4 regions of the Streptomyces sp. NPDC055140 genome follow, and region 2 is predicted to be linked to each of the others. Evidence: riboswitches for the same ligand, from Rfam matches in the RefSeq annotation. Region 2 holds a riboswitch; each other region holds the start of a gene.
What was found. Region 2 has a riboswitch for cyclic di-AMP ahead of ACWFR4_RS25410 (M23 family metallopeptidase). Riboswitches for the same ligand answer to the same signal wherever they lie in the genome.

Region 1 (6,930 bases), on a different contig from region 2:
AGGTTCGGGGCGAAGCCGCCCTCGTCGCCCAGGCCGGTGGACAGACCCTTGGTCTTCAGCACCTTCTTGAGGGTGTGGTAGACCTCGGCGCCCCAGCGAAGGGCCTCGGAGAAGGACTCCGCGCCGATCGGCGCGATCATGAACTCCTGGATGTCGACGTTGGAGTCGGCGTGCGACCCACCGTTGAGGATGTTCATCATCGGGACGGGCAGCAGGTGCGCGTTCGGACCGCCGAGGTAGCGGAACAGCGGCAGGTCGCTGGCCTCGGAGGCGGCGTGCGCGACGGCGAGGGAGACGCCGAGGATGGCGTTGGCGCCGAGCGAGCCCTTGTTGTCGGTGGCGTCCAGGTCGAACATCGCCTGGTCGATCAGGCGCTGCTCGGTGGCGTCGTAGCCGACGAGCTCCGGGCCGATCTGCTCGATGACGGCGAGGACGGCCTTCTCGACACCCTTGCCCTGGTAGCGGTTCGGGTCACCGTCGCGGAGTTCGATGGCCTCGAACGCGCCGGTGGACGCACCGGACGGGACAGCGGCACGACCGGTGCTGCCGTCGTCGAGGCCGACCTCGACCTCGACCGTGGGGTTGCCTCGGGAGTCCAGGATTTCCCGGGCTACGACGACGTCGATGGACGGCACGAGCATCTCCTTCTGGGATGTGACGCAACTACGCCGGGCCGCATGGTCCGGCAACACCTGAGCCTATCCGGCTCCGGGCACCGGCCAGCCGACCGACCGGCCCGTGGACAAAACCGAGAGCGAATTGTTTCCGAACGGAACAAAAAGTCCCGGCCGACAACGGACGAAAGCCCAGGACCCCTCACACACCAAAGCCCCGCCCCGGGCGCGACGGGGGAATGCGCACCCGGGGCGGGGAGTCCTTGGGGGGGGGCTGGTACCGGCCGTCCGCCGAAAGCCGGTACCCGAGCGGCCTGGGGGCTGCCGCTCTCCTCTATTACCTACTTGAGGTGGAGCTGCTGGCCCGGGTAGATCAGGTCGGCGTCCTCGACGATGTCCTTGTTCAGCTTGAAGAGCTTCACCCAGCCGCCCTTGGTGTGGTGCGCCTCGGCGATGGTGCTGAGGGTGTCGCCGGCCTTCACCTTGTACTCGCCGTCGCCCTTCTTGACCTTCTTGCCGGTCGAGGTCTCGACGGTCTTCTTCGACTCCTGCTTCGGGGCGGCAGGCGCCGTGCGCTCCTGACTGCGGGTGGTCGGCTGCTCGGCCTTGCGCTCCGGCTGCGGGGTGGCGGCCGGGGCGGAGCCGGTCGAGGCGGCGGACAGGCCCACGCCGCAGCTCGGCCAGGCACCCTTGCCCTGGCTGGCCAGGACCTTCTCGGCGACGGCTATCTGCTGCGCCTTGGAGGCCTTGTCGGCGGTGGAGGCGTACGCGGTGCCGCCGTACGCGGCCCACGTGGACGAGGAGAACTGGAGGCCGCCGTAGTAGCCGTTGCCCGTGTTGATCGACCAGTTGCCGCCGGCCTCGCACTGCGCGACCGCGTCCCACTCGGAGGCGGTGGCGGCGGAGGCGCCGGTGGCACCCATCAGCGGGACGGCGACAGCGGCACCGGCGACACCGGCGAGCGTGGCGACGCGAACGGCCTTGGACGGGCGGCGGTGCTTGCCCTTGCTGGAAAACAGCATCGAGAGATCCCCTCACCGACGCCTACGAGGTGAGCTGTCGGGTTCGGGCCGGATGAGTGCCCGGTCGCACGTCCTGCGTGCGACTTAACCCCAAGCCGGTCGTTCGGCCGTCTCTCGACGGCCGGGGCCGGCACTTACCTTGGGTCCCCCGCTCCTGCCTACGGCGCTTACGCGACGACTGTTCCCGTACGGACATTGGCAGGATTCGGCGTGACATCCGACGGGGCCCGCTGTGGCGAGCGGTGATGACCGTAAGCAGTGGATCGCCGGAATTTCAAAGACGATCAGGGCCTTTGAGACCCATCTCTCACTCTCACCAAAGCGGACATTAACCCCGAACTGCCGCTACTTTTCGCCCGATTCGAGCCCAAGATCCAGACTCTGACCAGGAAGGATGAGGTCGGGATCGGTGCCGACCGTCTTCTTGTTCTCGGCGTACAGAGCGGCCCATCCGCCGTCCACGTCATGGGTGTCGGCGATGTCCCAGAGATTGTCGCCGGCACGCACGGTATAGGAGCCTTCGTCCGCATTCGCTCCCTTGCGTCCGCTTTCGCCACCGCGCGAGGCGTGGCGGCCCGAGCCGTCGTCGGCGCGCGAGGAGCCCGCGGCGTCGTCCTCGGCGGCGTCACCGCGGTGCCGGCCGGAGGCGGGCGAAGTGGCGGAGTCCGAGCCGTCGGAGGCCTCCGACGAGGGCGTGCCGGAGGTCGAAGTCGAGCCGTCCTGGCCGGACTTGCCGCCCTTGGAGTCTTTTGCGGTGTTACCTGCGGTATCACCCGAGTCGTCGTGATTCTTCTCTCGGGAGTCACCCTTCGCGCCCGAGGACGCGGAGTCCGCCGGCTCGTCGCTCGCGTCGCCCTTCGCGGTGCCGCCGTTCGCCGCGTCGTCACTGCCGGAGTCGCCGGCGGACGCGGACGGGGTCGGCAGGGCCGCCCCGGGATCGACCTCGGCCGCCGCGTCGTCCGTCGTGAGGCCCGAGGTGACCGAGCAGACCGGCCATGCCCGCGGGCCCTGGTCGGCGAGGACCTTCTCGGCGACGGCTATCTGCTGCGAGCGGCTGGCCTGGTCGGCGCGCGGCGCGAAGTCGAGGCCGCCGTAGCCCTCCCAGGTCTCCTGTGAGAACTGGAGCCCGCCGTAATAGCCGTTGCCCGGATCGGCGCTCCAGGAGCCGCCGCTCTCGCACTCGGCGAGCTTGTCCCACGTGGCCGTCGACGCGGCGCTCGCGCTGGTCGCGCCGAGCAGGGGGATCGCGATGGCGGAGCCGGCCACGCCCGCGGCGACGATGAGCGCGGGAGCCTGGCGGGGGCGACGGTGACGACCGTTCCCGGTGAGCATGGAGGCGCCTTTCGGGGGCTCGGGGAATGCTGCGGCGGGTGGTGCCGCGATGACTGGTGAACGTAGCGGGAGTCGAACGCTTGTCACAAGTCGATGCAGCCGAGATCACGTGAAAGTCACAGTCTTGACGGGCTGTCAGTTACGGGGCTTTGTCCGGGCCTTCCTGATGCGGCGTGAACTCGACCGGAAGCGTGCGCAATCCCCGCATGATGAGCCCGCCACGCCAGCGCAAATCGGCAGGTTCCCCCGCGAGTCGCAGGTCCGGAAGGCGCGTCAGAAGCGTGGCGAGGGCGGTCTGTCCTTCCAGGCGCGCGAGAGGGGCGCCGAGGCAGTAGTGGATGCCGTGCCCGTATCCGAGGTGCTGATTGTCACGCCGGGAGAGGTCGAGGGTGTCGGGCTCGTCGAAGCGCGCCGGGTCACGGTCGGCGGCGGCGAGCACCACGAGGACGGGGTCGCCGGCTGCGATGTCCTGCCCGCCGACGGTCAGCGGCTCGGTCGCGAAGCGCCAGGTGGCGAGCTCCACCGGGCCGTCGTAGCGCAGGAGTTCCTCGACGCCGGTCTCCAGAAGCCCGGGTTCGGCGGCGCCGGGGACCAGCGACCGCTGGAGCCGCTCGCGCTGCTCGGGGTGGGTGAGCAGGGCGTATGTGCCGTTGCCGATGAGGTTGATGGTGGTCTCGAAACCGGCGAACAGAAGGATGAAAGCCATCGCCGCAGCCTCGTTCTCGGTGAGGTGCTCACCGTGGTCGGAGGCGCGGATGAGGCCGGAGATCAGGTCGTCGCCGGGCTCGTCCCGCTTGCGGTGGATGAGCTCGACGAGGTAGTTCCGGATCTTCTTCACGGCGCGGGCGACTCCGCCGCGCGGGCCCTTGCCGTGGCGGATCATCATGCCCGCCCAGTCCCGCAGGTCGTCCTGGTCCTCGCGCGGGACGCCCAGCAGGTCGCAGATCGCGTAGATGGGGAGCGGGAAGGCGAAGTCGTGGATGAGGTCCGCCTCGCCCTTGGCGGCGAACTCGTCGATGAGCCGGTCGGTCAACTCCTGTACGCGGGGGGCGAATTCGGCCACCCGGCGCGGGGTGAACGCCTTCGAGACGAGGCGGCGCAGGCGCGTGTGGTCCGGCGGGTCGATGTTGAGCAGATGAGTCATCAGCTCGGCCTTGCGCTCGCCCGGGATGCCGGTCTTGCCCTTGGCGTGGGCGGGCTCGTCGTGGTGTGCGGGGTTCTTGGACAGGCGCTGGTCGGCCAGCGCCTGCTTCGCGTCCGCGTACCGCGTGACCAGCCAGGCCTCGACACCGCTGGGGAGCGTCGTGCGGTGAACGGGCGAGTGCTCGCGCAGCCAGGCGTAGGCCGGGTACGGATCGGTGGCGAACTCCCAAGTGAAGAGTTCGGGAGCGGTGCGCTGCGCGGGCTTGTCGGTCACGCGTCGACGGTATCCGGCGCGGGGCGCCCCTCCGGCCGGACCCCACCGCCGACAGGTTCGGACGAAAGGCCCTAGGCCGGTCCCTCCGCGGCGCGGATCGCGTCCCGGTACGCCCGCGCCGCCGCCCGCAGCGCCGCTTCCGGGTCGACGCCGTCGGCCTCGGCGCGCAGGGCCAGCGCGAGCAGTTCGTAGCCGACGCCCTCGCCGGACGGGAGGGATACGTCGAGGCCGGCCGTGCGGACCCTCGACCCCAGCTTGGCCGCGAGCGCGAGGCCGGGCTGTCCCACCGGCACCCCGTCCGTGACGGACTCGCGCTGCTTCTCCACGGCCTTCGTGCGCAGCCAGTGCTCCTTCACGTCCTCCGGCGTGAGCGCCGTGTCGTCGCCGAAGACGTGCGGGTGGCGGTGGATGAGCTTCTCGACGATGCCGCCGGCGACGTCGTCCACGGAGAACGCCTCGTCCCCTTCCTCACCGGAGGCCTCCTCGGCGATCCGGGCGTGGAAGACGACCTGGAGGAGCACGTCCCCGAGCTCCTCGCGCAGCTCGTCCCGGTCGCCGTCCTCGATCGCCTCGACGAGTTCGTACGCCTCCTCGATCGCGTACTTCGCCAGGCCCTTGTGGGTCTGCTGCGAGGACCACGGGCACTCGCGGCGGATGCGGTCCATGACCTGGACCAGGTCGAGGAGGCGGGCGCCCGGCAGGTCGTAGGAGGCCGGGAGCAGTTCCAGGTCGGGCATCGCGACGCGGCCCGAGCCGGCGAGCGCGGCCAGGCCGTCGGTCAGGCGGCGGTCGCCCTCGGCGGTGGCGACGATCACGACGGTGCGGCCCCCGGCACAGGCGTCGACGAGCTCGTGGGCCGTCGGCGCCGCCTCCCGCACCTCGATGCCGGCCTCCCGCAGATATGGCAGCTGCGGGTGCGCGGCGTCGGCGCACAGCACCTCGTCGGCGGCGTGCAGGAGCTGCCAGGCCGACCAGGACAGCAGGCCGGGTGCGACGCGGTGGCTGGTGGTGAGCAGGATGATGCGGCCGGTCGGGGCGGCGGCGGGTGCGTTCTCGGCGTTCACGCCTCGAACGTAACCCAGGCCGCCCGCCGCGCCCCAGGGCGAGAGGCCCTACGCCGTCTGCTCGTCCCCCGTCTTCGGGGACGTGACCTCGCGTACCCACGGCGTCTTCGCGTCGGCGCGGCCGTGGCTCTTGGCGATGTCCCAGGTGCCGTAGCGCGGGTTCAGGTCGACGTTCAGCTCCTTGGAGGCCTGGTCGAGCGCCTTCCAGAAGGGGGCCTGGTCGCTCTCGGACTGGGACTGCATGTTCGCGCCGACCTTCTGGGCGAGGCCCATGACCTCAAGATCGGTGCGGGCGCTGTCCGTGATGCGCTCGGGCGCGATGTTGTACTGCTCGAGCAGGGCGAGCCGCATCTGCCGGACGCCGCCGGCCTGCTGCGCCATCGCGGCTTCCCGCTCCTGGACCTGCTTGCGGCTCACCTTGACGCCCGCGTCGGCGGCCGCGCGGTGCAGGACCCGGTCGAAGACCATGGAGTGCAGCGTGTTCCGGGTGAGGCTGCCGGACTTGGCGATGGCCTGCTCGTACTGCTGGTCGTCCTTGGTGGCGGCCTGCTGGGCATCGCGCACCTCGTTGACCCGGTTCTCCAGCTGGGAGACGGTGATGCGGTCGCTGCCCACGACGGCCGCGGCGCCGGGATGCGCGTCGTCGCCGCAGGCGGTGAGGAGGGGGACCGCGGCTACGGCGGCGATGGAGAGGACGAGCGCGGTGCAGCGGCTGTTGCGGCGATGCAAGGTGGGCCTCCCTGCGAAGAGTTTGTGCGTCGGTGCACAAAGTCCGGCGGTGATCGATGTTAGGCAGTGGCCGTGCTCTCGGCCACCTATTCGACCCAACGATTCGTCGGGAGTTGAGGCACTCCGCCGCGCCCGGCCCGCCCCGGCTCAGCCCCGGACCTGCCCCAGCCACTGCAAGGTGCGGCGGATTTCGGCCGGGAACGGGTGTCCCGGCCCGTGGAGGCGCTCCGCGTCGTGCAGCAGACGTACGAGGGTGTCGTGCGCGGCGGCCCGGTCGCCGAGCGCGAGGAGCAAGTGGCCGATGCGGCGCCGGACTTCGAGGGGCAGCGTGATGTCCGTCGTCGCGTACTGGTTCTCGTAGTACGGGAGCAGTGCCCGGTATTCGGCGAGGGCGGCGGCCGGTTCGCCGAGCTGTTCCAGGCACTGCGCGGCCTCGTAGCGGAACTGGAGGGACTGCGGGTCGGCCTGGCCCGCCTCGGCGGAGCGCTCGTCGGCGAGGCGGCGCAGCTCGGGCAGGGCGCGGCGGTACTGACCGTCGTCCATGAGCGTCGCGGCGTACTGCTTGCGCAGGGTCCGGACGACCGGTGAGTGCTCGCCGTGCTGGGCCGCGGCGGCGGGCAGGATCGCGCCGAGGATGTCGACGGCCTGCGTGATGCGGCCCTCGCCGAGGAGGCGCTTGACCTCGTCGACGGCGCCCGCGACGTCCGGCTTGTCGGTGTGGGGCGTGGGCGCGGCGGGCTGCGGGGCGGGGG
Region 2 (6,930 bases):
GGCCCTGACGGTCCTCGGCGGCGGCGAGTCGTCCCGGATCTACAACCGTCTCGTACGGCGCGACCAGACCGCCGTCGCCGCCGGGTTCGGTCTCCTGCGGCTCGCGGGGGCGCCCTCCGTGGGATGGCTGGACGTGAAGACGTCCGCCGACGTCGAGGTCCCGGTCATCGAGGAGGCCGTCGACGAGGAGCTCGCGCGGTTTGCCGCCGACGGGCCCACCCCGGAGGAAATGGAGCGCGCCCAGGCCCAGTTGGAGCGCGAGTGGCTCGACCGGCTGGGCACGGTCTCGGGCCGCGCCGACGAACTGTGCAGGTTCGCCGTCCTGTTCGGTGACCCGCAGCTCGCCCTGACCGCCGTCCGGCGCGTCCTCGACATCACCGCCGAGGAGGTCAAGGAGGTGGCCAAGGCCCATCTGCGCCCCGACAACCGCGCGGTGCTCGTCTACGAGCCCACGACCCCCGAAGAGGCCGACGAGACCGCCGACGAGATCGCCGGCGGGACGACTGACGAGACCGCCGCAGCGACCACAAACGAGACCGCAGACGGGACCGCAGACAAGGAGGCCGGCAAGTGACCGAGCTCGCGACCATGGACTTCCACCCGCAGCCTCAGGCCGGCACGGCGCGGCCGTGGGCGTTCCCCGCGCCCGAGCGCGGCACCCTCGACAACGGCCTGACGGTGCTGCGCTGCCACCGTCCGGGCCAGCAGGTCGTCGCCATCGAGATCAATCTCGAAGCGCCCCTGGAGGCCGAACCCGCCGGGCTCGACGGCGTTGCCACCATCATGGCGAGGGCCTTTTCCGAAGGCACCGACAAGCTTGCCGCCGAGGAGTTCGCCGCCGAGCTCGAGCGCTGCGGCGCCACCCTCGACGCGCACGCCGACCACCCCGGCGTACGGGTCTCCCTGGAGGTCCCCGTCTCCCGCCTGCCGAAGGCGCTCGGTCTGCTCGCCGACGCCCTCAGGGCACCCGCCTTCGCGGACAGCGAGATCGAACGTCTGGTGCGCAACCGGCTCGACGAGATCCCGCACGAGACGGCGAACCCCGGCCGCCGCGCCGCCAAGGAGCTCTCGAAGCAGCTCTTCCCGGCCACCGCGCGCATGTCCCGCCCGCGCCAGGGCTCCGAAGAGACCGTCGCGGCCATCGACGCGGCGGCCGTACGCGCCTTCTACGACCGGCACGTGCGCCCCGCCACGGCCACCGCGGTCGTCGTGGGCGACCTCGCGGACATCGACCTCGACGCGCTGCTCGCGGACACGCTGGGCGCCTGGACGGGAAACACGGCCGAGCCGCGCCCCGTACCGCCCGTGACGGCCGACGACACCGGCAGGGTCGTCATCGTCGACCGGCCGGGCGCGGTGCAGACGCAGATCCTGATCGGCCGCGTCGGCGCGGACAAGCACGACCGGGTGTGGCCGGCGCAGGTGCTCGGCACGTACTGCCTGGGCGGCACCCTCACCTCCCGCCTGGACCGCGTCCTGCGCGAGGAGAAGGGATACACCTACGGCGTGCGGGCATTCGCCCAGGTGCTGCGCTCGGCGCCGGACGGGACGGGCGTCGCGATGCTCGCCATCAGCGGCTCCGTGGACACGCCGAACACGGGTCCGGCGCTCGACGACCTCTGGAAGGTGCTGCGCACGCTCGCGGCGGAGGGTCTCACCGACGCCGAACGGGACGTGGCCGTACAGAACTTGGTGGGCGTCGCCCCGCTCAAGTTCGAGACCGCCGCGGCCGTCGCGGGGACGCTCGCCGACCAGGTCGAGCAGCACCTGCCGGACGACTTCCAGGCGGAGGTGTACCGGCGGCTCGCCGCGACGGGCACCGTGGAGGCCACCGCGGCCGTCGTGAGCGCCTTCCCGATGGACCGTCTGGTGACGGTGCTCGTCGGTGACGCCGCGCAGATCGAGGAGCCCGTCAGGGCGCTCGGCATCGGAGAGGTGACCGTCGTCACGGGCTGACCGTGACCGGTGTGCAACGAGGGGCCCCGGTGGATGAGATGACCGCCGGGGCCCCTGTATGTCCGAATTGAACCAGTGGTTGCCTGTCTGCCCTGTGGCATGCGCTACAAAAGCCCGGTTCCGTTTGTTGATTGAAAGATGCCCCGCTTAGCGTCGGTCCGGCTGTCCGCCAGATGTACGCCGCGCCCGCGGCGCCGGACAGTCATCGCCGAGTCCCCCAAGGCGCGAGCCGGGGGAGCCGGGGACCCACCGTCCCTGGGGTGAATCGGACGCCCTTCTCTGAAGGGGGTCCGTAGGAGACCTTCCTGCTCCGAACCCGTCAGCTAACCCGGTAGGCGAGAAGGAAGGAAAGGATCAGCCACTCCATGGCGTTCACCCGTGCCACCGGGAAGCACCGTCGCCCGAGCCGTCTCACGCGTACCACCGCGCAGGTCGCCGGCGTCGCCGCGCTCACCACGACCGGTGTCATCGGAGGCCTCGCCGCCCCCGCCCTCGCCGCTGACGACGCGTCTCTTGAGCAGACCGGCCTGACCAAGGCCATCTCCATCGGTGACTCCCTCGCGGAGCAGATCGACGCGCAGGCCGCCGCCCAGCAGCAGGCCGCCGACAAGGCCGCCGCGAAGGAGAAGGCCGAGGCCGCGGCCAAGAAGAAGGCCGAGGAGGAGCGGCGCAAGGCCGAGGCGAAGGCCAAGGCGGAGCGCGAGGCCAAGGAGCGCGCCGCCCGTGCGGCCGAGCGCAAGCGACTGAACGCCTTCGTCATGCCCGTCACCGGCTCGTACGTGTCGACCGCGTACAAGGCCAGCAGCGGCCTGTGGTCCTCCGGTAGCCACACCGGCATCGACTTCCACGCCGCCAGCGGCACCTCGGTCCACGCCGTGGGCGCGGGCACGGTCGTGGAGGCCGGCTGGGGCGGCGCCTACGGCAACAACATCGTCATCAAGATGAACGACGGCACGTACACGCAGTACGGCCATCTGTCGTCCATCGGCGTCTCCGTCGGCCAGACGGTCACCCCGGGTCAGCAGATAGGCCTCTCCGGGGCGACCGGCAACGTCACGGGCCCGCACCTCCACTTCGAGGCGCGCACGAGCCCCGAGTACGGCTCGGACATCGACCCCGTCGCGTACCTGCGCTCGCACGGCATCAACGTCTGACCCTCGCCGCGTACTCGCGACAACGCACCGAAAGCCCCGGCTAACCGAGCCGGGGCTTTCGGCGTTACCGACCGCGCTCGTCACCAGCCGTGCTCGTTACCGGCCCGGCTCGTTCGTTGCCGGCGGCGCTGTCCAAAAAATATCCATGGATTACGGCCTGCCGTCGGAAATTCGCGTCCGCTGGAATAGAGTCGCTGGGCAAGCGCGCTGAACGGACTTCAATCGCGCTGTACGAGCGACTGTCTACCGCGTTTCGCGGGGATTAAGGCGGAGGTCGGTTCATGCGCATTCCGGCGCACTCGGTATGCACGGCGATCCGCGACGACATCGTCTCCGGTGTCTACGAGCGTGGCGGCAGACTCACCGAGGAGGTGCTCGCCCGCCGCTACGGCGTCTCCCGCGTCCCCGTGCGCGAGGCGCTGCGCACCTTGGAGGCCGAGGGCTTCGTCGTCACCCGCAGGCACGCGGGCGCGTGCGTCGCCGAACCCACCACGCAGGAGGCGGCGGATCAGCTGGAGATCCGGATGCTCCTCGAGCCGCTCGCCGCCGCCCGCGCCGCGCAGCGCCGCACCGAGGCGCACCTGAAGGTGCTTCGAGGCCTGGTCAGGCTGGGTCAGGAGCGCTCTCGGCGAGGTCAGAGCGAGGATCTGCGCTCGCTGGGCGGCTGGTTCCACGAGACGCTGGCGCAGGCGTCCGGCAGCCCGGGGCTGATCACGATGCTCACGCAGCTCCGCCACAAGATCGCGTGGATGTACACCGTCGAGCAGCCCGCGCAGCCCGCCGAGTCCTGGGCCGAGCACGGGGCGATCGTGGACGCCGTGGCGCGCGGTGACGGGGAGCGCGCGCGGGCGCTCACGGCGCAGCACACGGAGCGCGCCGCGGTCGCTCACCGGTTGCGCGCCCCCCGCCCGGGTGGCCGTGTGAGGACTTCGCAACATCCCGTCAACACGGTGGGGCTCCAGCATTAACAGAGGTGCCGTATACAAAGAGGGCGGCCCATTTCAAGGGGCTCTGTTTTCGCTGCCCCGGAATTATGAGAACAGGTCCGCAGAAAGAAAAAGGGTCTGCTCGGAAAATCCGAACAGACCCTTTATGTGGCGCGATCTTCTGCGAGCAGTAAACAGCGCCCAAGAATCCAGAGACCCGGTAGGGGTCAGTGCTGGGCGACCCCGTACCGGCCCGTACTAGACGGTCTCGGGAAGCTCCTCGAGCCCCTCGGAGACCAGCTTGGCCAGACGGTCGAGCGCGATGTCCGCACCCTCGACGTCGGAGGACAGGACGATCTCCTCGCCGCCGCCGGCACCCAGGCCGAGCACCGCGAGCATGGAGGCGGCGTTGACGGGAGTGCCGTCGATCTTGGCGATCGTCACGGGGACGCCGGCCGCCGTGGCCGCGCGGACGAAGATGGAGGCGGGGCGGGCGTGAAGGCCCTCGGCCCAGCCGACGTTGACGCGGCGCTCAGCCATGTGATGCTGCCCTTCAGGATTCTCACGGTTGTCTAGACCAGTCTCCCACACCGGTGGACGTGTCCGATGTGGGTCCTACGTACCGCCCGCACACGCCCGTCGGCCCTCATAGCGTGCCTTCGGCCCGCTCGCGCCGCGACCCGTACGACTGTCACCGCCGCGCCGTACGCTTGGCCCATGCAGACCCCGTCGGACCGGCACGCATACCCCGCCCACTGGGAAGCAGACGTGGTGCTGCGCGACGGCGGCACCGCGCGCATCAGGCCCATCACCATCGACGACGCCGAGCGGCTCACGAACTTCTACGAGCAGGTCTCCGACGAGTCGAAGTACTACCGCTTCTTCGCGCCATACCCACGACTGTCCGCCAAGGACGTCCACCGCTTCACCCATCACGACTACGTGGACCGGGTGGGCCTCGCGGCCACCGTGGGCGGCGAGTTCATCGCGACCGTCCGCTACGACCGCATCAACGCCCAGGGAATGTCCGCCTCCGCTCCCGCCGACGAGGCCGAGGTCGCCTTCCTCGTGCAGGACGCCCACCAGGGCCGGGGCGTCGCGTCCGCGCTCCTGGAGCACATCGCCGCCGTCGCCCGCGAGCGCGGGATCCGCCGCTTCGCCGCCGAGGTGCTGCCCGCCAACACCAAGATGATCAAGGTGTTCACGGACGCCGGGTACACCCAGAAGCGCCACTTCGAGGACGGCGTCGTCCGCCTGGAGTTCGGCCTCGAACCCACCGAGGCCTCGCTCGCCGTGCAGCGCGCCCGCGAGCAGCGCGCCGAGGCGCGCTCGGTGCACCGGCTTCTCGCCCCCGGATCCGTCGCCGTCATCGGCGTGGGCCGCACGCCCGGCGGAGTCGGCCGCAGCGTCCTCGACAACCTCCGCGACGCCGGCTTCACCGGCCGCCTCCACGCCGTGAACAGGGCGTTCCCCGACGATCTGCGCGACCTGGACGGCATCCCCGCCCACCGCTCCGTGCACGACATCGACGCCGCCGAGCCCGTCGACCTCGCCGTCGTCGCCGTCCCCGCGCGGTACGTCCCCGAAGTCGTCGCCGAGTGCGGAGAGCGCGGCGTGCAGGGGATCGTCGTGGTCTCCGCCGGATACGCCGAGTCCGGCAGCGAAGGCCGCGCCCGCCAGCGCGAACTGGTGCGCCAGGCCCGCTCGTACGGCATGCGCCTCATCGGGCCGAACGCCTTCGGCGTCATCAACACCTCGCCCGAGGTGCGGCTCAACGCGTCGCTCGCGCCCGAGATGCCGCGCGCGGGCCGCATGGGCCTGTTCGCCCAGTCGGGAGCGATCGGCATTGCGCTGCTCGCCCGTCTCCAGCGGCGCGGCGGCGGCGTGACCGGAGTGACAGGTGTGTCGACGTTCGTCTCCGCCGGCAACCGCGCGGACCTGTCGGGGAACGACGTACTCCAGTACTGGTACGACGACCCCGACACGGACGTCGCCCTGATGTACCTCGAATCCATCGGCAACCCGCGCAAGTTCACCCGCCTCGCCCGCCGCACGGCAGCCGCGAAGCCCCTCGTCGTGGTGCAGGGCGCCCGGCACAGCGGCATCGCGCCCCTCGGCCACGCGGTGCGCGCCACGCGCCTGCCGTACGCCACCGTCTCCGCCCTGCTGCGCCAGGCGGGTGTCATCCGTGTCGACACCATCACCGAACTCGTCGACACCGGCCTGCTGCTGGCCCGCCAGCCCCTCCCGCCGGGCCCCCGCGTGGCGATCCTCGGGAACTCGGAGTCGCTGGGCCTCCTCACGTACGACGTCTGCCTCGCCGAGGGCCTGCGGCCGAAGCCGCCGCGGGATCTGACGACCGCGGCGTCCGCCGAGGACTTCCACGCGGCGCTCACCGAGGCGCTCGCGGACGACAAGTGCGACGCGGTCGTCGTCACGGCGATGCCGGCGGTGGGGGAGTCGACCGCCGAGGACGCGGCGCTCGCCGAGGCGCTCAGTTCCGCCGCGGCCGGTACCCCCACCAAGCCCGTCCTGGTCGTGCACGTGGAGCTGGGCGGCCTTGCCGAAGCGCTCTCCGCGGCCGCCAGCACCGGCCCCCGCGCGCTCGCCAGGACCCCCGGCGGCCCCCCGGCCGGACGCCCGCCCACGGATGAGCCCGCCCCGACGCCCGCGCTCATCCCCGCCTACCCTGCCGCCGAGCGCGCCGTCCGCGCCCTCTCCGAAGCCGTCAAGTACGCCCAGTGGCGGCGCGACGCGGCGGAGCCCGGCAAGGTCCCCGAGTATGACGGCATCGACGAGACGGGCGCCGCCGAGCTCATCACCGCGCTCCTCGCGAAGGAGGACGACCCGCGCGGCGTCGAGCTCGCCCCCGAGGACGCCCGCGCCCTCCTCGC
Region 3 (6,930 bases), on a different contig from region 2:
GGCCGAAGAAGCGCCACCACAAGCGGCGCCTGATCCAGCCGGAGTTCCTTAGCCTCGCCAAGGTCCCCCTCAAGCCGGGCGCCCTCGTGCACTGCGCGACCGACTGGGAGCCGTACGCCGAGCAGATGCTCGAAGTCCTGACCGAACATCCGGACTACGAGAACACGCAGGCCGACGGCGGATACGCGCCCCGGCCCGCGTTCCGCCCCCTCACACGCTTCGAGGGCCAGGGCCTGGACAAGGGCCATGTGGTCCACGACCTGCTCTTCCTGCGCGCGGAGCACGCTCCGCAGTCCCCGCCGGTCACCGCCGCGGACTGACACCCCGTCGCGGCCGGGCCCGTCCCTCGTTAGGGTCAACGCTGTGGCGACCTACCCCTCGTATCCGAATGCGTTTCCGCACGCGCAGCCCGGAGCAGGCGCTCCCGGGCCCGGCACGCTGCGGCATCCACGCTGGTGGGAGCGGAAGGCCGTGCACGCCTGGGCGCTCGTCTCGCTCCTCGCGCTCTCCGGCCTGGTGATCCTCGCTCTCGTGCGCGAACAGACCGGCACCGAGGGGTTCCTGGTCGGGCTCTGCCTCGCGGTCCTGCCCGTCCCGCTGCTGATAGCCGCGTTCCGCTGGCTGGACCGGGTCGCGCCCGGCCCCTGGCGGAACCTGCTGTTCTCGTTCGCCTGGGGCGCCTGCGCCGCCGCACTCATCGCGATCGTCGCCAACAGCTTCGCGACTCACTGGATCGCCACGAACTCGGCCGACCCCGCGAACGCCGACACCCTCGGCGCGACGGTCATAGCGCCCATCGTCGAGGAGTCCGCCAAGGCCTGCGCCGTCCTGCTCATCTTCCTGTTCCGCAGACGGGACTTCACCGGGATCGTCGACGGCGTCGTGATCGCCGGGGTCACCGCCACCGGTTTCGCGTTCACCGAGAACATCCTCTATCTGGGCAACGCCTTCGGCACCGACCAGCTGAACAGCGGCACCGGCATTGCCTCGGTGACCGCCGCCACCTTCTTCGTACGCATCGTCATGTCGCCGTTCGCGCACCCCCTGTTCACGGTGCTCACCGGCATCGGCTTCGGCGTCGCAGCGTGGACCGCGCCCGGCCGCGGGCCGGTGCGGCGCGTCCTGCTGCCCATCGCCGGACTGCTGCTCGCGATGGGCATGCACGCCACGTGGAACGGCTCGTCGGCGTTCGGCCGGTTCGGGTTCTTCGGGGTCTACGCGCTGTTCATGATGCCCGCGTTCGGGCTGCTGACCTGGCTCGCGATCGGGACCCGCCAGCGCGAACTGCGCACCGTGCGCTCCGAGCTGCCCGCATACGCGGCGGCCGGCTGGGTCGGCCCGGACGAGCCGTTCGCCCTCGGCTCGATGCGCGCCCGCCGCCTGGCCCGTGAGTTCGCGCAGCACCACGGCGGCAAGGAGACGGCCAAGGTCGTCGCCCAGTACCAGCAGTACGCGACGTCACTCGCGCTCCTGCGCCACCGCGGCCGGCGCGGCCGGGCCGGCACGGACTACGTCGTACGGGAACGGGAACTGCTCGACGAGCTGTGGGCGCGACGCCACGCGGCCCGCCCCGCCCTCGCCTACGCGGCCCGCGCCACCGCACGGCCCGTGTGGGTGCCGCCGATGTACGCGGGCCCGGTGTACGCGGGGCCGGTCGCCCACTTCCCCGCCCACAACGCCCACAACCCGTACCGCTACTGAGAACGCCTCCGGATCAGGCGGACGCCTCCGTGAGCTTCGAGAGCTCCGCGTCCGTCAGCTCCAGGTCGGCCACGGCCACCAGTGCCGGCAGCTGCTCCACGGTGCGGGCGGACGCGATCGGCGCTGCCACCGTCGGGCGGGACGCGAGCCAGGCGAGGGCGACCGTCGCGACCTCGGCGCCGTGCGCCTGCGCCACCTCGTCGAGGGCTTTGAGGACGCGCACACCGCGCTCGGTCTGCAGGTGCTTGCCCGCGCCCGCGGCCCGCGCGCTGTCGACCTCGGCGCCCGGCCGGTACTTGCCCGTGAGGAACCCGGCCGCCAGGGCGTAGTACGGGACGGCCGCGAGGCCGCTGCGCGAGGCGACCTCCTGGAGCCGGCCCTCGTAGGTGTCGCGCGAGACGAGGTTGTAGTGCGGCTGGAGGGCCGAGTAGCGGGCGAGGCCCTCGCGGTCGGAGAAGTCCAGGGACTCCTGGAGGCGCTCCGGGGTCAGGTTCGACGCGGCGATGGCGCGCACCTTGCCGGCCGTCACCAGCTCGTCGAGGGCCGCGATGATCTCCTCGACCGGCACGGACGGGTCGTCGAAGTGCGTGTAGTAGAGGTCGATGTAGTCGGTGCCGAGGCGGCGCAGGGACTCCTCGGCGGCGGACTTGATGGTTTTCGCGGACAGGCCCTTGAAGTCGGGGTGGGCGCCCACCTTGGTGGCGATGACGACATCGGAGCGGTTGCCGCGCGCGGCCAGCCACTTGCCGATGACGGTCTCGGACTCGCCGCCCTTGTTGCCCGGGACCCACGCCGAGTACGAGTCGGCCGTGTCGACGAAGTTGCCGCCCGCGGCGACGTACGCGTCGAGGACGGCGAAGGACTGGGTCTCGTCGGCGGTCCAGCCGAACACATTGCCGCCGAGGGAGAGCGGGAACACCTCGAGGTCTGACGAGCCAAGCTTGCGAAGAGAAGTCATGGCCTGCCAGAACACCGATATGGATCAAGATATTCCGGGCATGGCGGACCGGCGGTCCTGACGTCGGGGGGTTGCCGTCAGGACCGCCGGGGTGCGGAGGTTTACGAGCCTCAGATCGTCAGGCCGTTGGAGCGAAGCCACGGCGCGGGGTCGACCCCGGTCGCCTGGCCGCCGGGGTGAACCTCCAGGTGGAGGTGCGGCCCGGTCACGTTGCCGGTGGCGCCGACACGGCCGATGACGTCGCCGCTGGTCACCTTCTGGCCCGCGCTGACGTTGAGGGACGACTGGTGGCAGTACCAGAGCTCGGTGCCGTCCGGCAGCTCCAGGACGGTGCGGTAGCCGTACGCGCCCGCCCAGCCGGCCTCCTTGACCGTGCCGGAGTGGATCGCCTTCAGCGGCGTACCCGTCGGAGCGGCGAAGTCGAGACCCGTGTGGTAGCCGGAGGACCACATCGAGCCGGGCTGACCGAAGGTGCCGGTGATCGTGTAGGAGGCGACCGGCAGCGTGAAGCTCTTGGCGAGCTTGGCGAGGCGCTCGGCCTCGGCCTTCTTCTTCGCGGCCTCCTCCGCCGCCTTCTTGTCGGCGGCGGCCTTGGCCTTGGCGGCGTCCTGCTCCTTGCTGGCGTCCTCGGCGGCCTTCTTCGCGGCGGCCTGCTCGGCGGCCGCGGCCTCGGCGTCGGCGGCCTGGTTCTGCTGCTGCTCGGCCTGCTGCATGATGCGGGCGCGCAGGGCCTCACCGGCGGTCGTGCCCTGCTGGGCGTCCGCGGTGGTGATACCGGCGCCGGTCAGCGGGGTCGCGTTGGTGCCGGACTCGTCGGCATCTCCGGAGACATCGGATATCAGCGCGCCCACGCCGGGCAGCGACTTGGCGTCGGGCAGCGAGTCCTTGACGGCCGAGAGGTCGGGCATCGAGATGTGTACGGGAGGCTTGCCGCCCTGCGCGGTGGCGATGCCGCCCGCGCCGACGGCCGCGATCACGCCGACACCGAGAACGGTGGAGCTGCGCGCGAGACCACCGCGCTGCTTGGCCACGCGGTGCCTGCCGCGTACGGGACGGACGGACTCCTCGGTGGGGTTCCACTCGTCCCAGGTCCGCTCGTCCGTTTCGCCGAACTCTTCGTCGATCGGCGCGTAGGAGAACTCTGGGGCAGGCCGGTTTGACGCCACTGGGGCGCGCTCCTTTCCTTCCTTCTCGCCTACCGGGTTAGCTGACGGGTTCGGAGCAGGAAGGTCTCCTACCGACGCCTTCCGCAAGGAAAGGACGTCCGATTCACCCCAAGTTGGTGGTTCCCCGGCTCCCTTGCGGGATTAGGCGCGTGCGCACGGAGCCATCTCTTGTGACGGCTGGGACGACCGCGCTGCGTTATCGAACGTTAATAGACACCGGGGCCCGATTCCAAGCCGTTCCGACTGATCGTTAACGCCTTTGGCCTGGACTTATTGGGGCACGAGCGGGCGGAATCGGGCGAGTTGACCCGACGTCGGAACGGGCCATTCATCTGACGGTTTGTCAAATGTTATGCGCAGCGACGCTGTTCGACTACATAAGGTGATGACGGCACTCACCGCTGCTTCACGGCCGCTTCACGGCCGCCTCACCGCGAGCAGTGCCATGTCGTCCGTCGTGCCGCCCCCGGTGTGCCGGCGGACCTCGGCGGCGAGCGCGGCCAGCAGCGGATCGGGCCCCGAGAACATCCGCCCCGCGAGCCGGGCCGCCGGGTCGTAGAAGGTGCCCTGCGCGTCACGCGCCTCCGAGAGACCGTCGGTGTGGAGCAGCAGCGTCGCCCCGCTCGGGAACTCCGTCTCGGACGCGCGGTCGGGCCAGGTGCCGAGGTCCCCCATCCCGAGCGGCAGCGCGGGCTCCGGCGCCGACAGGACCTTGAGCGCCCCGTCGCCGCCCAGAAGCAGGGGTTCCGGGTGGCCGCGGTTGATGACGCGTACGAGACCGTTGCCGTGCGGGATCTCGGCGAGCACGGCCGTGGTGAAGCCCTCGAACTCGTCGAGGCCGTTGCGCCGCATCCCCTCCCGCGCGAGTGCCCGTTCCAGGCGCTGCGCGACCGCCTCCAGGGTCGCCTCCTGCTCGGCCGCCTCCCGGAACGCGCCGATGACGACGGCCACGGCGGACACCGCGCCCATGCCCTTCCCGCGCACGTCGCCCACGACGAGCCGCACGCCGTGCGGGGTGTCCTGCACCGCGTACAGGTCGCCCCCGATGAAGGCCCCCGCCTCGGCGGCCTCGTAGCGGGCCGCGATCTCCAGGCCGCCGATGCGCTCGGCGGGCTCGGGCAGGACGGCGCGCTGGGCCGCCTCGGCGATCTGGCGCACGGAGGTGAGCTGCTCGCTGCCGCGCCGTACGACGCGGTTGATGACACAGGCGAGGACGGCGACGGTGGCGACCGTGACGAGTTCGGTGATCGAGTCGCTGTTGTAACTGCGGGTGTATCTGAGGTGCACCCCCAGTACGACGGCGACGGTAGCGAGGCCGGTCAGGAAAGTGCCGCGGGCCGAGAAGAACGGGGCGGCGACCAGCGGGGCCGCGGTGAACAGGGGCACGCCGGTGAAGGTCGACAGGGTGACGTAGTCGTAGATCGCCCCGGCCACGATGAGGAGCGCGGGCAGCAGACGCACAAGGAACCGGGCCCGGGACAGGTCCTGGCCTCTCTCGCGTCCGCGTCCTCCTCGCTGCCCCACCACTCGTCTCCCGCCACCGTCCGCGTCGGTCCCGCGTCTGCGCACGTCATCGGGCCCCACCCCAGACTTCCCCCCGGACAGGCGGCGGGCGACCTGGTGGGACCGACCGGGTGAAAGGGGTCCCGGGCGGCGGATCACGGAACCCTGGGCAACCGATTCGCGTTCTGTCGCCGCAATGGCGTAGAGTCGTGTTTACCGACGCGGGGTGGAGCAGCTCGGTAGCTCGCTGGGCTCATAACCCAGAGGTCGCAGGTTCAAATCCTGTCCCCGCTACTGAACACCGAAGGCCCGGAACCAATGGTTCCGGGCCTTCGGTGTATCCCCCTACAGGTCGAACTCGTGCGGCGGCAGGTCGAGCATCAGGCAGGCCTCGCGGACGACGGCCTGCTCGGTCTTGTCGAAGTCGCCGTCGGCGCCGCCGATGACGATGCCGATCTGGATGACCGCGCGCGCCTCGGCGGGCTTCTTCTTCGCCTTGGCGATCTCCTGGAGGACGCTGACCTTGCCGAAGTCGAAGTCGGCGGTCAGCTTGTTCAGGTTCGCGTCGAAGCGGCTCTGGAGCTGGTCCGCCGGGAAGTTCTGCAGCACCTCGTTCGTGGAGATGAGCTGGGCCACACGGCTGCGCTCGGCCGGGTCGACGTTCCTGTCGGCCGCGGCGACCAGCGCGCACATCGCCATGCTCGCGTCACGGAAGGCGCCGCTCTTCAGGTCGTTCTTCTTCGCCATGAGCTGCGTCTGCATCGTCGACGCGGACTCCTTGAAGCGATCCCACAGGGCCATGACTCTCCTCGTTCGGCGTGTACTGATCTTCTACAGCTCTGTAGAAACTAGCGGGGAGCGGCAAAAGTTCCGCCCCTAAACTGAAGGCCTGAACCCTCTGCCGGGGAGCCTTTCCTGGTCCGATGAACGGGAGAAGACGCCGGTGCCGACACCCGAGAAGCCCTGACGGCGCCCGAAAGTGACCGACACCGCCCCGGCCCGCGTCGCCGCCCCGTCCTCAGCCCGTACGACCCTCCAGCTCCTGCGCTCCCTCGACAGCGGCCCGCGCGGCCTCACCGAGGCGGAGGCCGAGCGGCGCCTGGCCCGGCACGGCGAGAACGTCCTGCCGGGTACGCGCCCCCTGTCCTGGCCCCTGCTCGCCGCCCGCAGCCTGCGCGACCCGTTCACCGTCGTCCTGCTCTGCCTCGGCCTCGTCTCGGCGACCGTCGCGGCCTGGGGAACCGCCTGCGTGATCCTCGTCCTGGTCGCCGTCAGCTGCTGCCTGCGCTCCGCGGGCGAGCACCGCGCGGACAGCGCCATGGCGGGCCTGCGCGAGCTGGTCGCGACGACGGCGACCGTACTGCGCCGCCCCGGCGCGGACGAGACCGCCTCGCCGGCCGAACACGAGCTCCCCGTAAGCCAGTTGGTGCCCGGCGACGTGGTGCGGCTCGGCCCCGGCGACCTGATCCCCGCCGACGTACGCCTTCTACGGGCACAGGGCCTGACCGTGCAACAGGCGGCGTTCACGGGGGAGTCCGTGCCGGCCGACAAGCGTCCCGTGGACCTGCCCGCGGACGGCGAGTCGGCGCATCTGTGCTTCCA
Region 4 (6,930 bases), on a different contig from region 2:
AGGTCCTCGTCGCTCTCGCCCATGCCCGCGATGAGCCCGGAGCAGGCGGACAGGCCGGCCGCGTGGGCCTTCTGCACCGTGTCGACGCGGTCGGCGTAGGTGTGCGTCGTCGTGATGTCGCCGTACGTGCCCTCGGAGGTGTTGAGGTTGTGGTTGTACGCGTCGGCGCCCGCGCCGCGCAGCCGCTCGGCCTGGCCCTCGGAGAGCAGACCGAGGCAGGCGCACACCTCGACGCCCTCGTTCTGCTCCTTGATCGCGCCGATGGTCTCCGAGACACGGTCGACGTCGCGGTCCGTCGGGCCGCGCCCGGACGCAACCAGACAGACCCGCTTCGCGCCGCCCGCGACACCGGCGGCCGCGGCCTTCGATGCCTCGTCGGGCTTCAGCCACGTGTACTTGAGGATCTCTGCCTTGGACCCGAGCCGCTGCGAGCAGTACGAGCAGTCCTCGGGGCACAGGCCCGACTTGAGGTTGACCAGATAGTTGAGTTTCACCCGCCGGCCGAACCACTGCCGCCGCACCTTGCCGGCCGCGGCCACCACATCGAGCAGTTCGTCGTCGGAAGTCGCCAGAACGGCGAGCGCTTCTTCGCGGCTCGGCAGCTCGCGCCGCAGCCCCTTGTCCACCAGCGTGTTCAGCAGGTCCATGGCCCGATCCTGGCTTACGTCCCCTGCTCAGGCCAAGGAGGCTTCGGACAACTCTGCCGGTTCGACGTGTGGGTATTGCCACACCCTGGGTGGCTGGATGTCCCGCTAGTGTCTGTGCGCTGCCTACAAAGACGCACCGGGCACGGGACACCACACTCCACTCGAGAACCGGTCGCGACACGGCCGTCGGAGGGACTCACATGGCGGGATCGCCGTTCGGCTGGATCGACGAGCAGGAGCGCGTGCGCCGCGGCGCCGGACTCGTCCGCACCCTGCGCCCCCGCCCCGCCTCGAACCCTCTCCTCGATCTCGCGAGCAACGACTACCTCGGCCTCACGCGCCACCCCGAGATCACCGGGGGAGCGGCGGACGCGGCGCTGCGCTGGGGTGGCGGCGCCACCGGCTCGCGGCTCGTCACGGGCACCACGGAGCTGCACGCCGAACTCGAGCGCGAACTGGCCGAGTTCTGCGGTTTCGAGGCGGCGCTCGTCCTGTCGTCCGGCTACGCCGCCAACCTCGCGGCCGTGACCGCTCTCGCCCCGCACGGCTCATTGATCGTCTCGGACGCGAGCAACCACGCCTCCCTCATCGACGGATGCCGGCTCGCCCGCGGCGCGACGCAGGTCGTCCCGCACGCCGAGCCCGACGCCGTCCGCAAGGCCCTCGATACGCATCAGGGGCAGGCCGTCGTCGTGTCGGACTCCGTCTTCTCGGTGGACGGCGACGCCGCTCCACTGGCTGAACTCGCGGGAGTGGCAAGGGAGTTCGGGGCGGGTCTGATCGTCGATGACGCGCACGGGCTCGGCGTGCTCGGCGACGGCGGCAGGGGCGCGCCGCAGGCGGCGGGGCTCTCGGGCGCCGACGACACCGTCGTCACCGTCACCCTCTCCAAGTCGTTCGGCAGCCAGGGCGGCGCCGTCCTCGGTCCGGCCCGGGTGATCGACCATCTCGTCAACACCGCACGGACGTTCATCTTCGACACGGGCCTTGCGCCCGCAGCGGCCGGCGCCGCGCTCGCGGCCCTGCGCCTGCTGCGCCGCGAGCCCGAGCGCGCCGAAAGGGCCCGCGCCGTGGCGTCCTCGCTGCACGAACTGCTCACGGCCCAGGGGCTCCAGGCCGTACGGCCCGACGCCGCCGTCGTCTCCGTGCGCGCGCCGTCCCCCGAGGAGGCGGTGCGCTGGGCGGCGGACTGCCGCGAAGCCGGCCTCGCCGTCGGCTGCTTCCGTCCCCCGTCGGTGCCTGACGGCATCTCACGTCTGCGGCTGACCGCCCGCGCCGACCTGACCGACGATCAAATCGCCCAGACCGTACGGGTGATCAGCCGCAACGCTCCCGACTCGGCGTTCACCGCAAGGAGTTGAGGAACCCCTCCCACGCGGAGGGCGAGAACAGCAGGGCGGGTCCGGTTGTGCGCTTGGAGTCGCGCACGGCGAGCAGTCCGGCCGAAGGGCCGCGGCGCAGCGGGGCCGTCTCGACGCAGTTGTTCATTCCGGTGCTTCGGCTGCTTCGCCGCCATGGCGCGTCGCGCAGAGAGGTGCTGGGAACCGCGGCGGATGGTACGTACCGAGGCAGTGCTGACATGGTGCCTCCTTACGTGCGTTCACTGTCCGGAGGGCGGTGCGCTCCGGCGATCCCGGCGATGAAATCCAACGAGTCCCCGGGCGAAAGGGCGTGGATCCGAAGGGTGTCGAAGGCATCCGTGTACGCCTTGAGGTCTTCTTTCCGCTCGAGGTAGAGGCTACTCGTCAAATGGTCGAGAACTACTACGTCCAGATCAGAAGTGTTCGGAAATGAGAACACAACGAAAGGGCCGGTTAGTCCGACATGCTCCCCTGCGGCGAACGGCAATACCTGAAGCCGCACATGGGGAAGTTTCGCCATGGCAGCCAGATGACGCAACTGCTCCCCCATCACCCGGGGACCGCCCACCGGGCGCCGCAGCACCGCCTCGTCGAGCACCGCGCTGAGCCGGAGCGGGGACGCGGAACGCAGCACGTCCTGCCGGGCGATCCGCACCTCGACCAGGGCGTCGACCTGCCCGTCCGGCAGCCCGCCGAGCGCGGCCCTGGTCACCGCACGCGCGTAGTCGGGCGTCTGGAGGAGGCCCGGCACGACGGACGTCTCGACCGTTCTGACCCGGCACGCCTGCGACTCCAGGCTGATGAAGTCCCGGTAGGCGGGCGGTAGAAGACCCCGGTAGGCGTGCCACCAGTGCTGGCCGCCGTCGTCCCCCGACCCGGCCAGCGCGACCAGCAGATCCCGTATGCCGGGGTCCGCGACCTCGAACGCGTCGAGCAGGAGGCGCACGTCCGACGCTTTCACGCCGCTGCGCCCGGTCTCGATACGGCTCACTTTCGACTGGTGCCAGCCGACGAGCCGGGCCGTCTCGCCACTTGTGAGCCCCGCGCGGGCACGCAGCGCGCGCAGCTCCGCGCCGAGCCTGCGGCGGCGCACCGCCGGACCGTGTTTCATCCTGTCTCCTCGGACCTGTGCGGCCCGGCTCCTTCCGGCCCGGCGGATCGGTGTTCTGAGCCGACGGTAGAGGAAGCAGGCGGCGTACGCCCAAATGCGGTCCACCGAGGCAGAGTTCACCGCTTCGAGCGACAGATATATGCATATCTCGGGGGATCGGCTCCACCGGCCGGGTGGGAATGGCACTCTGGCGCGAAGCACCAGTCCGGGGGTCGCCTCGAGTCATCCGCGATGTGTCGGATTCAGGCCCCGGCGAAAAAAGGGACGACGTCGCCATGGCAGATCACCAGGAAGCATCCGTCACTCTGCCGAGCGATCCCGCCTCGGTCTCCTCGGCCCGCACATATGTCAGCGACGTACTCGCCGAATGGGGCATGCCGCGCGATGCGGAAACCGCCGACACGGTCCGGCTCATCGTCTCCGAACTCGCCACGAACGCCGTGATGCACACCCGCGGACAGTCGCCCGTCTTCAAGGTCGACGTGCAGTTGGAGCGCGACGAACACCTGCGCATCGGCGTCACGGACAGCCACCCGCGCTACCCGAAGCGGCTCCCGGCCGCCGTTCAGCAGGACAACGGGCGCGGCATGGTGATCATCCGCTGGCTGACCGTCGAGTGCGGCGGAAGCCTGTCGGTCAGGCCCGCCCCCGAAGGCGGCAAGACCGTATGGATCGCCCTGCCGTGGACGGTCCCTGTCCAACAGGTGTGAAGGCCGGCAGGTAAGAAGGCGGCTACGGGGACGCAGTGTCCGTCCCCTTCTGCGCCCGGGTGAGCGAGCGCCGCACCAGACGCGGCAGCACACCCCACAGGCCCGCACAGACCGCGAACGTTCCCGCCCCCGCCGCGATCCCCGCCGCCCGCCCCGCCGTGACATCCACGACGAGCAGCACGGACCCGGTCAGGGCGAGCACCAGAACGCTCAGGCCGGCCGTGGCGAGCCGCGAGGACATCTGCACGATCTGCGGCTTGGCACCGCGCCGGAACAGCGCGCGGTGCAGCGCCGCGGGCGCCGTGAACAGCGCGGCGGCGAGCACCGCGAGCAGCAGCGTCGCGATGTAGGTCGCGCGCTGCATGGCGTCCAGCGACGGGAACCGCGGAGTGAACGCCAGCGTCAGCAGGAACGCGAAGAGGATCTGCACGCCCGTCTGGGTGACTCTCAGCTCCTGGAGCAGCTCGCCGAAGTTCCGGTCCGCGCGCTCCAGCGGCGTCTCGTGCCGGTCCAGGCCTCCGCTCGGCGGGCCCGGGGCGCGTGGGGCGTCGTCGTCGCCTGCCGTTCGGTCCTCGTCCATACGACCACGAGTACCCCATCGCGCGGTTCCGAGGCGGACGGGGCGGATGTGAGTACTCTCCGGCGCCTGACGGGTCCCCAGGGCGCCCGGGGACCCGTCAGGCGGCGCTAGCGCACGCGCCCGTACCAGACGCTCTTCGTCCAGATCCGCTGGAGTCGCACCACGTCACCGGTCTTCGGCGAGTGCCAGATCTTTCCCTTCCCGGCGTAGATGCCGACGTGGTAGACACCGAAACCCGAATGGAAGAAGACCAGGTCACCGCGTTTTCGATGGGATGCGGAGACATGGCGGGTCTTGTTGTACTGCTGGGCGGCGGTGCGGGGCAGCTTCTTTCCCGCAGCCTTGAACGAGTAGAGCGTCAGGCCCGAGCAGTCGAATGTGTGCGGCCCAGTGGCGCCCCACCGGTAGGGGCTTCCCCTCTTGGAGGCCGCGATCTGGAGTGCCTTCGTCGCCGGTGGCGCGGCTTCCGCTTCGGGCGCGGCTCCGGGGACCAGCAGGCTGCCACCCGTTACGGCGAGTGTGAGGGCCGAGGCGGTTCCGGCCCGGGCGAGCAGCGACGGGACACGATTGAGCGCAGTCATGCGCAACCCTTCGTCAGCCGCCTGTGAAGGATGACCTGTCGGATTCGGGCTGGCGAAGTTGCCCGGCCGCGATGTGCGGCTTCACCCCAAGGGCCGGCCCGGAAAACAGCTCCGGCGGCCCGTCGTGCTCGGGTCCTCCACTCCTGCCGATCCACTTCTGTCGACCTGGCATCCGTACGGCGGCAGGACTCGGCGTCCGCACGGACCGCCCCGCCGCGGCGGCGGGGGCTTGTCGTCGGAAGGGATCTTCACGCACGAACGGCGCGAACGCAGCGCCGAATCGGCGTTGAGTGAGTGTCCTCACGACTGACCTGTTCGGGTGGACAGCACACCTTTCCACCCCGGCGCGGGGGTCCCGGCGACGCCCGCACCAGCAGCGGAAGGCGGAATCCCGGACTCTGCGTAGGCGTTCCGCGCAACTCTTCCGGTTCGCATGTGCGAGTACCGGCTACTCCGTATGTGGGTACCTCTTCTGGTCCGTTTCGGCCCGGGTCCGGACGGTTCGCGTCGACCGCTTCGGTCTCGAATGCACCGTCAATTGACCGGCTCCGGCGGCACTGTGACCCGTTGTGACCTCCTTTCTCCGTCCAGGACCCGCAAAGCCTGGGCCAGCGTCGTCGCGTGGACCTCGCTCTCGCCCCGCTGATGCATGAGCGTCAGGGCGTCCCTGAGAGCCGTCGCCCTGCCGACGAGCGCTTGAGCGGCGCGCAGTCCGCCGTACGTGTGGTCGCTCCTGGCCGGGTTGATCCTTCCGAGCAGATCGACCACCTCCAGATAGCGGTCGAGGAGTTCGCACTCGGCCCGCGTCAGTGCGGGCAGCGGAGGCAGTTCGGGCGGCAGCATCGTCGGCTCACCTGGCGCCGGGGGCCGAACCGGACGTCTTACGGTTGTCGATGACCCGGTCCGCGAGCCCGTACTCGACGGCGTCCTGGGCCCGGAGGATCGTGTCCCGCTCGATATCGGCGCCGATGCGCTCGCGGCTCTGCCCGGTGTGCCGCGCGAGCAGTTCCTCCAGCTGGGCGCGCATGCGTACCAGTTCACGGGCCTGGATCTCCAGGTCGGTCGGCTGGCCCTGCGCGGGCTCGGGCAGCCCCGGCTGATGGATCACCACGCGCGCGCCGGGCAGCACGGCCCGCTTCCCCGGCGTCCCGGCCGCCAGGAGCACGGCGGCGGCGGAGGCGGCCTGCCCGAGGCACACGGTCTCGACCTCGCAGCTGACGAACCGGATCGTGTCGTAGATCGCCGTCATCGCGCTGAACGAGCCGCCGGGGGAGTTGATGTACAGCGAGATGTCCCGGTCCGGCGCGGCGTACTCGAGGTGCATGAACTGCGCCATCACGTCGTTCGCGGAGATGTCGTCGATCGGCGTCCCCAGAAAGACGATCCGCTCCTCCAGGAGCTTGGAGTACGGATCGAGGGTGCGGTGCCCGGCCGAGGTGCGCTCGGTGAACTCGGGCAGGACGTAGCGGGCGGAAGGTCGGTTCATGGCACATGCCTCCGTGAGCGCGGAACTCTGTCGCTGCTTCTGTAAAAAATGTACAGGACGTACGGATGGTCGAGTAGGGCTCAGGGTGCGAGAAACGCGAAAGGGAGGGCTCAGGCTGCGAGAAACGCGAAAAGGGGCCGGCCCGCGCCCGAGGCGCCGGCCGACCCCCTGCTCCGTTCTCCTGTGTCGTGGCTACCGGTCGCCGTCGTCCGACCTGGACAGGCGCAGCGCGAGGTGTTGCAGGAGGTCGGCGGTCTTGATGTCGGTCCGGCCCGCGTCATGCACCTCGGCGAGCTCGGAGAAGAGGAACGCGAACGCGCCCACCAGGGAGATCGTCACCGGCATCAGTGCTGCGACGGTGGCCTCCGCCGCCTCCTCCACGCTCGATTCCGCCGGGATCTCGATGGAGGGGAACACCTCTGTCACCAGGCGCCCGAGCTGGGCGTCCTCGGCC

Region 1: another riboswitch for cyclic di-AMP. It lies ahead of ACWFR4_RS26870 (transglycosylase family protein); the one in region 2 lies ahead of ACWFR4_RS25410 (M23 family metallopeptidase).
Region 3: another riboswitch for cyclic di-AMP. It lies ahead of ACWFR4_RS12050 (M23 family metallopeptidase); the one in region 2 lies ahead of ACWFR4_RS25410 (M23 family metallopeptidase).
Region 4: another riboswitch for cyclic di-AMP. It lies ahead of ACWFR4_RS30045 (C40 family peptidase); the one in region 2 lies ahead of ACWFR4_RS25410 (M23 family metallopeptidase).

The regions. Positions count from the first base shown of each region.
Region 1 is NZ_JBSGTG010000015.1:146,349-153,278, reverse strand. It holds gene eno (phosphopyruvate hydratase) at 1-641, opposite strand, end outside; gene ACWFR4_RS26870 (transglycosylase family protein) at 956-1,636, opposite strand; cyclic di-AMP (ydaO/yuaA leader) riboswitch at 1,641-1,812, opposite strand; gene ACWFR4_RS26865 (transglycosylase family protein) at 1,982-2,968, opposite strand; gene ACWFR4_RS26860 (cytochrome P450 family protein) at 3,108-4,385, opposite strand; gene ACWFR4_RS26855 (nucleoside triphosphate pyrophosphohydrolase) at 4,457-5,449, opposite strand; gene ACWFR4_RS26850 (SurA N-terminal domain-containing protein) at 5,498-6,178, opposite strand; gene ACWFR4_RS26845 (serine/threonine-protein kinase) at 6,326-6,930, opposite strand, start outside.
Region 2 is NZ_JBSGTG010000014.1:76,301-83,230, forward strand. It holds gene ACWFR4_RS25400 (M16 family metallopeptidase) at 1-574, shown strand, start outside; gene ACWFR4_RS25405 (M16 family metallopeptidase) at 571-1,956, shown strand; cyclic di-AMP (ydaO/yuaA leader) riboswitch at 2,153-2,309, shown strand; gene ACWFR4_RS25410 (M23 family metallopeptidase) at 2,322-3,110, shown strand; gene ACWFR4_RS25415 (GntR family transcriptional regulator) at 3,392-4,078, shown strand; gene ACWFR4_RS25420 (HPr family phosphocarrier protein) at 4,295-4,576, opposite strand; gene ACWFR4_RS25425 (bifunctional acetate--CoA ligase family protein/GNAT family N-acetyltransferase) at 4,754-6,930, shown strand, end outside.
Region 3 is NZ_JBSGTG010000005.1:18,765-25,694, forward strand. It holds gene trmB (tRNA (guanosine(46)-N7)-methyltransferase TrmB) at 1-320, shown strand, start outside; gene ACWFR4_RS12040 (PrsW family intramembrane metalloprotease) at 364-1,701, shown strand; gene ACWFR4_RS12045 (aldo/keto reductase) at 1,715-2,659, opposite strand; gene ACWFR4_RS12050 (M23 family metallopeptidase) at 2,770-3,825, opposite strand; cyclic di-AMP (ydaO/yuaA leader) riboswitch at 3,837-3,983, opposite strand; gene ACWFR4_RS12055 (PP2C family protein-serine/threonine phosphatase) at 4,243-5,349, opposite strand; tRNA gene ACWFR4_RS12060 (tRNA-Met) at 5,549-5,622, shown strand; gene ACWFR4_RS12065 (tellurite resistance TerB family protein) at 5,674-6,129, opposite strand; gene mgtA (magnesium-translocating P-type ATPase) at 6,308-6,930, shown strand, end outside.
Region 4 is NZ_JBSGTG010000018.1:108,622-115,551, reverse strand. It holds gene bioB (biotin synthase BioB) at 1-647, opposite strand, end outside; gene ACWFR4_RS30070 (8-amino-7-oxononanoate synthase) at 848-2,008, shown strand; gene ACWFR4_RS30065 (DUF397 domain-containing protein) at 1,992-2,228, opposite strand; gene ACWFR4_RS30060 (helix-turn-helix domain-containing protein) at 2,238-3,119, opposite strand; gene ACWFR4_RS30055 (ATP-binding protein) at 3,395-3,829, shown strand; gene ACWFR4_RS30050 (DUF6328 family protein) at 3,852-4,409, opposite strand; gene ACWFR4_RS30045 (C40 family peptidase) at 4,517-4,990, opposite strand; cyclic di-AMP (ydaO/yuaA leader) riboswitch at 4,994-5,171, opposite strand; gene ACWFR4_RS30040 (hypothetical protein) at 5,525-5,833, opposite strand; gene ACWFR4_RS30035 (ATP-dependent Clp protease proteolytic subunit) at 5,841-6,476, opposite strand; gene ACWFR4_RS30030 (hypothetical protein) at 6,669-6,930, opposite strand, start outside.